2 regions of the Cyanobium sp. Alchichica 3B3-8F6 genome follow, and region 2 is predicted to be linked to the other one. Evidence: predicted binding sites of a transcription regulator. Region 2 holds the regulator's gene; the other holds the start of a gene.

Region 1 (3,400 bases), on a different contig from region 2:
CACGGCCGATGAAGTGGCGCTGCTGGCCCAGGAGCTCGGCTTTTCGGTGTCTGGAAGCGACATCCTGCGCTTCTCCGGCCAGTCCGCCTCGGGCGTGCGGGTGCGTCGGATCGAGCATCCGGGCGAGTATCCCGGCCGGTATTACTGAATCCCGGGCTGTCGCCTGTGCACCACACCATGAGCCGCTACCAGATCCTCCGCGACGACGGCATCCGCGACGGCATCGCTGGTGAGCTGTTCACGAGCTACGGCGCAGCCCACGCAGTGCTGGAGCGGTACTACGCCGATCTGTGCTGCTCCGACGATCGGGAGTACTACCGGATTGAGGCTGTGGCCGACGAGCCTGGTGGAGCCTCCAAGGTGGAACACGATGGTTGACCTGCCTGCATCACCCCGGCCCCTGCCCAGCACCGGCGCCAGCACGGGCGCGCTGGAGGCCCTGGCGTTTTTCCGCGACGCAGACTTCGCCCAGCAGCGCTTTGAGCAGTTTGGCAACGTGTATGAAACGCGGCTGCTGGGCCAGCCGCTGGTGTTCATCCGCGGCGGCCGGGCAATCACCGATCTGCTGGCCCAGCCCGACGCCACCGAGGGCTGGTGGCCCGAGAGTGTGCGCCAGCTGCTGGGCAGCCGTTCGCTGGCGAACCGCAATGGCGCCGACCACCGCGCCCGACGGCGGGTGGTGGGGCAGTTGTTTTCGGCGGCGGCGCTGCGGCGGTACACCCCCACGATCGTGACGCTGGTGGAGGAGCTGGCCGCGGAGCTCAAGGCCGCCAACACACCGGTGCCGCTGGTGGCGCGCATGCGCCGCTTTGCCTTCACGGTGATCGCCACGGTGGTGCTGGGGCTGGAGGGCGACGACCGCGACGCCTTGTTTGCCGACTTTGAAATCTGGACCCGCGCCCTGTTTTCGATTCCGATTGCGCTGCCCGGCAGCCCCTTTTCCCGAGCGCTGCAGGCCCGCAGCCGCTTGTTGGCACGCCTGGCCGGGGTGCTGGAGCGGGCCCGCCAGCAAGTGGCGGAGGGAGAACCCCTGGCCGGTGGCCTGGATCTGCTCAGTGGCGGCCTCGATGAAGCAGGCCTGCCGCTCACCGACGACGACCTGGTGGAGCAGTTGCTGCTGCTGCTCTTCGCCGGCTACGAAACCACCGCCTCCTCCTTGAGCTGCCTGATGGCGGCGCTGCTGCAGCACCCGGAGGTACTCCCCTGGCTACACGCCGAGCTCGATGGCCTGAGCTTGCCGTTGGCCGAGCAGGAGGCCACACCACGGCTTTCGGCCGTGGTGCAGGAGGTGATGCGGCTTAACCCGCCGGTGGGCGGCTTCTTCCGCCGCACCACCCGCGACTTGGTTCTCGATGGCGTGCTGGTACCGGCGGGCCGGGTGGTGCAGGTGGCCCTGGCCGCCTCCAACCGCTTCAGCAGCGCTGCCGACGGCGGATTTGATGGTGGTGCCGGCGGCGACGATCTGGAGCAGTTCCGCCCGGAACGCCATCTCAATGGTGATAGCGGGCTCACCCTGCTGCCCTTCGGCGGCGGCGAGCGGGTGTGCCTGGGCAAGGCCCTGGCCGAACTGGAAATCCGCCTGATGGCAGTGGGCCTGCTGCGGCAACTGACCCTGCAGCTGGAGCCGGATCAGGACCTCAGCCTGCAACTGATCCCCAGCCCCAGCCCGCGAGATGGCTTGCTGGTGCGGGCTGAGCCCAGGAGCTGAACCGCACCCCTTTGCAACGAAACGGAAGCAATCCGGTGGATCATGTGGTATCAACCGCTACCAAGCGCTTAAATAGAGATACGTTGATCCACCCAGCGGTGGATGCAGATCGTTCCGCGCCAGGCAACGGGGACGCGGACACTGTGGAGAGCGTGATGAACGTGCTCGAACTGATCCGCACCCGGATCCTCAAGGCCCAGCGTCTCGATGACGCCCAATACCTGATGGCCAAGTCCTACCGGGGGGTTCCCTACGTGGATGCCCACCACGACGAGCCCAAGCCCGGCGAGGTGACCAAGCAACTCACCTACCGCGGCCACCACTACGCCCACCACTGATCGGCTGAGCTTTCAGCCGATCAGGAATCACAGGGGGGCCGCAAGGCCCCCTTTTTTGCGCCGAATGCTCAGCGCAGATCGGTGTCGGCAGTGATCGCCCGCCGCCCTTTGACGATTGCGTTGATACGGCTCTCCGGTACGCCGATCGCCAGCGCAAGGGTTCCGTAGCCCAGCCGGATCTATCGGTCCATCGGGTGCTCCACTCCAGCAGCGCAGTGGCCCGCCGAGCCAAGGAGCCTGGCTCCTTGGTGTACGAGGCCATGAGCGAGGGTGTTTTACGCGATGGCCAGGCCTGAAGCGCTGAGGCTGCAAGATCCCGTTTCGGTGCGGCCTCATCCTTCTGGATAGAAGTCACAGCACTGCGCTCAAGCAGACGTCCGCTGCTCCAGCCGACGGCGACGCGCACCGCCGAGGTCAAGTGCCTCGAGCACGGACTCGCCGGCATCGAAACGTTGATCGAAATCAGAACTGTTCATAGAGCTCCACCTCTTCTGGTCTGGACCGCCGAACGGAAATCAATCGGATGCACTGGTCGCGGTAGGTGATCACGGCCAGTCCTCACGCCGCGTCAAGGATCGGGCCATGCGCCCTCCTGTATCGGGCGTCCTTGTCGCCGCGCTGCGGCCGGCCGGTGGGGGTGGGGTTCTCCGCCGTCCCCCAGATGGCTTCCCCGCTTTCCCCCTCCCGCCGCCAGAAGCCGGCTCAAGCCCTCAGCCGCTCTGCTCTCAAGGCCCGCAATGCCTTGGTGCTGGAGCACCTGCCCCTGACCGATTCCATCGCTGCCAAGGTGGCCTGGCGCTTCTTCCCGCTTGTTGATCGGGAAGATCTGATCCAGGTGGCCCGGGAGGCCCTGCTTCTCTCAGCTCCCAGCTGCCGCGCCGGCGAGCCTGCAGCTCCCTATCTCCGCCGCTGCATCAGCGGGGCCCTGCAGCATCACCTGCGCGATCGGGTCCGCCTGGTGCGGGTGCCCAGGCAGGTTCACGAAGCAGGTGATTGCCCCCTGGGCCACAGCAGCCTGGATGCCAGCTTCGATGGCGAGCCGTGCCTGCTTGATCAGCTGGCCGCTCCAGAGCCCGAGGCAGCTGATGGGAATTGCGCCGATGGGCTGGCGCTGGAGCAGCTTGTGGAGCAGCTCCCCGCTGCCCAGGCGATGGCCCTGCGGCTCACGATCCTCGAGGGCCTCTCGCTGCGGGCTGCAGCCGAGCGGCTGGAGATCAGTGCCATGTCGGTGCAGCGGGCTCAGCGAAAGGCCCTTGCCGCCCTGCGCCAGCAGTTAGCGGCCTAGCGGCCGGCGCCAGGCGCCCTGCTGCAGGCCCGGTTGATCCGGGCCTGGCTCCATCCACTCGCTCCCGCA
Region 2 (3,400 bases):
GGGGGCAGGATCGCCGCCTCCAGAACGAGGGCTTGCGCGAGATCCGCCAGCACCAGGCCACATTTGCTGCGGCCGGGATCGAGCCCCGCGATCAAGCCCGCCGTCATGGCCGGCGGGGGCCTGGGCCAGCGCCGGCCGGCGCGCCAGGTCGCAGCCAGCGCACGTCCACCGCAATCGGGTCGGGGGTGTCGGCATCGCGCACGACCAAGGCTTCTAGTTGCGCCACCTGGCCCGCTGGCCTTTCGCTCAGATCGCGGCCCAGTTGGCTCAAACGGGCCGCATCAAACTGCAGGCCCTCCGCCGCGGTGCCCTGGCGTTGGGCCTTGGCATAGGCCGCCGCCAACAGCAGGTTGAGCCGGCGATTGATCGCTTCCACGCTGCTGAGGTCGCCTTCGATGGTGGTGCTGGCCAGCACTTCGCCGGCCTTGACGACAGCCCGGTTTGGGCGGAGGTCGGGGAAGGCGAGCACCTGGCGCTCACCCCGCAACACGTTGGCGGCCGAAAGGATGCTCACCACCCAGCTGCCGGGTTTGGCCAGGAGTCCCTCCAATTTGGCGATGTCGCTCTTGGGCACCAGCAGGATCTGGCGGTCGACCTGCTGGCCAGGCAACACCCGCCGGAATGCGGAGAGGTTGGCTTGTTGCAGCAGGGCCGTGATCACGGCGCTGGCCTGCTCGGGCTGCTCCAGGGTCACCTTGGCGCTGGCCAAGGTCTGACCGCTGGTGATCACCACATCGCCGCGGCGCAGGGCAATCAGGTTGCTCTCAAGATCCTTGAGTTCTTGGGCGCCTGCGGCAATGCGGCGGCGCACCTGGGCCAGTTCGGTTTCGGTGCGTCGGATGTCAGCGTCGCGGTCTTGAACCTCACGGCTGAGCCGTGTGCGTTCCACCTCCAGGCTGTTGCGTTGGGCAACCAGCGGAGCCAGTTCCTGACGCAGCTGATTGGCCCGCGCCTGGGCCTGTTCGAACCGCTGTTGCGCATCCCGTTTCCCCTGTTCGGCCCGGTTGAGCTCCTGCTGGCTGGTGGCCAGTTGGGCCTGACTGCTGGCCAGCTGGCGGCGGCTGCTCTGCAGACGATCCTCCAGCCGATCGAGCTCGAACAGACCCGTGCGCAGGCGCTCACTCACCAGCAGCATCAGCCCCAGCGAGATCGCGCTGATCAGGCTGCCGGTGAGCACCGTGATCAACACGGCGGTGCGTCGGGGCCTCAGCTTGAACAGACTGAGGCGCGCCTTGCCAACCCGGCTGCCCAGCCGGTCACCCAGGGTGGAGAGCACTCCCCCCAGGGCTAGCAGCGCCAAGATCAGCAGCCAGCCGGTCACATGCGTCTGCGAACGGGCCCCAGTATCCCTGCCCCTCAGCCGAAGCGCTCAGCTGAAGCGTTTGGCCAGGGCAATCGGGTCAAAGACGGTGATTTTCTTGCGGTCGATCTGCACCAGGCCGTCGTTGCGTAGATCCCCCAGCAGGCGGGTGATCGTGACGCGCGTGGAGCCGATGGCTTCGGCGATGGCCTGGTGGGACAGGCGAAGATCGATGGTGATGCCCTCGCTGCTGGGAACGCCGAAGTCGCGGCAGAGCACCAAGAGAAAGCTCACCAGCCGCGAGCTCATGTCCCGGTGGGTGAGGGTTTCGATCATCGTTTCGGTTTGCAGGATGCGTGAGGAAAGGCCCTGCAGCAGCAGCAACCCGACGCTGGCGTCCTGCTCGATGGCGCGCCGCACCGAGGTGGCTGGAGCGGTCACCATCTCGACCCGGGTGAAGGCCACAGCGTGATAAAAGCGATCTGAGCGCTGGCCCGTGAGCAGGGACAGCACCCCAAACAGGCTGTTTTCCCGCAGCAGGGCCACCGTGATTTCTTCACCGGATTCGTAGACACGCGAGAGCCGCACCGCGCCGCGGCGCAGCAGGTACACCCGTTCGGCTGGATCGCCGGGGAAAAAGATCGTCTTGCCCCGTTCGATCGTTTCGACGCTGCTGCCGGCCAGCCCGCGGATCACCTCTAGCAGGGTGGGACTGGCCTGGCCAGCGCTGCCCATGCCGGCCACCACCCCTGGGGCCCCGGTCGATGGGGTGGCGGCGGTACGGCTGAATCCGTGGGTGGCGCCAACCATCGTGGCTTAGGCAAGTGGCCGGACCCTAAGGATCACCCGGGGGTGCCCCTGTAGCAACGCACACGATTTGCCGTCGCCTTGCTGTTGCCCCTGGTTGGTTTTGGGCGCAGCAGTACGGATGTTTCCACCAGGGATGGTGTCATTCGCTTGTGGAACGGTCCGATCCCGCTACATTCAGGTCCTCGGGGGGCGCAGCCGCGACTTCCCTGGTGGGGTGTCGCGTCCCCGTTCGTCCTGCCCCTTGTCCTGACACGGTGTCCATGACCGCCAGCTTGCCCGTCCCAGGTCTGACCTCCGGAACCGGAGCGGGTTTTCCTGCGGTCCAGCACGCTCCCCAGCGCCCGGGCCATCGCCCCCTGGCGGCGGTCTCTCCGGCTCCCGTGCTGCGTTTGGTGGCCCAGCAGGAGGGTCTGCTCCAGATCCACACGGCTCCGTTCCGGGGCAGTTTCGGTGCGGTGCTCAGCCAGGCCTTGCGCACCGCCGGGCTGGGCAGTCGGGTGCTGGTGAGCCAGTTTCTCAAGGGTGGCGTGGATCAGGGGCTGGAGAGCAGCCTTTGGCTTTGTGGCCGTCTGCAGTGGTTGCGGCCCGGGGTGCCCGCCTGCCTCTCGGAGCGGGCCGCCGACCAGGATCAGGAGTCGGTGGAGGCCGTGCGCCAGGTGTGGGCCTTCAGCCGTGAGCAGTTGCTCAGTGGCGCTGTGGATCTGATGGTGCTCGACGAGCTGGGTCTGGCGGTGGAGCTGGGCTACATCGACAAGGCCGACGTCGTGGCCACCCTCGATCGCCGGCCGGCCCATCTGGATGTCATCCTGACCGGTCCGGCCATGGCTTCTGAGCTGATGGCGATGGCCGACCAGGTCACCCAGCTGCGTCGAGGTCTCTAATGCTCAAGAACGATCGCTGGATTAATGAGCAGGCCGCGGCCGGAATGCTGCAGCCTTTCCAGTCGAGCCTGGTGCGTCACCTGGATCCCGACACCGCCAGTTCGCCGGTGCTCAGCTACGGCTGCTCGTCCTATGGCTACGACCTGCGGCTGTCGGCGAAGGAGTTTCTGATTTTCCGTCACGTGCCCGGCACGATCATGAACCCCAAGCGGTTCAATCCGGCCAACCTTGAGCCTGCGCCCCTGCATGAAGATGAGGATGGCGCCTATTTCATCCTGCCGGCCCATTCCTACGGGCTGGGGGTGGCGCTGGAGAAGATGAAGGTGCCGCCCAATATCACCGTGATCTGCCTGGGCAAGAGCACCTATGCGCGGCTCGGCATCATCGTCAACACCACTCCTGCAGAAGC

The links. The regulator NtcA, encoded in region 2, controls nitrogen genes in cyanobacteria. The targets are predictions, from matches to a motif close to GTANCNNNNGNTAC.
Region 1: the regulator NtcA is predicted to act here: its motif matches at 1,756-1,769, upstream of KBY65_RS06370 (DUF4278 domain-containing protein).

What each region holds. Positions count from the first base shown of each region.
Region 1 is NZ_JAGQCZ010000006.1:29,357-32,756, reverse strand. It holds gene KBY65_RS06385 (Nif11-like leader peptide family natural product precursor) at 1-148, shown strand, start outside; gene KBY65_RS06380 (hypothetical protein) at 178-378, shown strand; gene KBY65_RS06375 (cytochrome P450) at 371-1,708, shown strand; gene KBY65_RS06370 (DUF4278 domain-containing protein) at 1,864-2,046, shown strand; gene KBY65_RS06365 (sigma-70 family RNA polymerase sigma factor) at 2,654-3,331, shown strand.
Region 2 is NZ_JAGQCZ010000004.1:138,701-142,100, forward strand. It holds gene KBY65_RS05050 (resolvase) at 1-107, opposite strand, end outside; gene KBY65_RS05055 (DUF3084 domain-containing protein) at 104-1,321, opposite strand; gene ntcA (global nitrogen regulator NtcA) at 1,370-2,110, opposite strand; gene KBY65_RS05065 (cob(I)yrinic acid a,c-diamide adenosyltransferase) at 2,371-2,991, shown strand; gene dcd (dCTP deaminase) at 2,991-3,400, shown strand, end outside.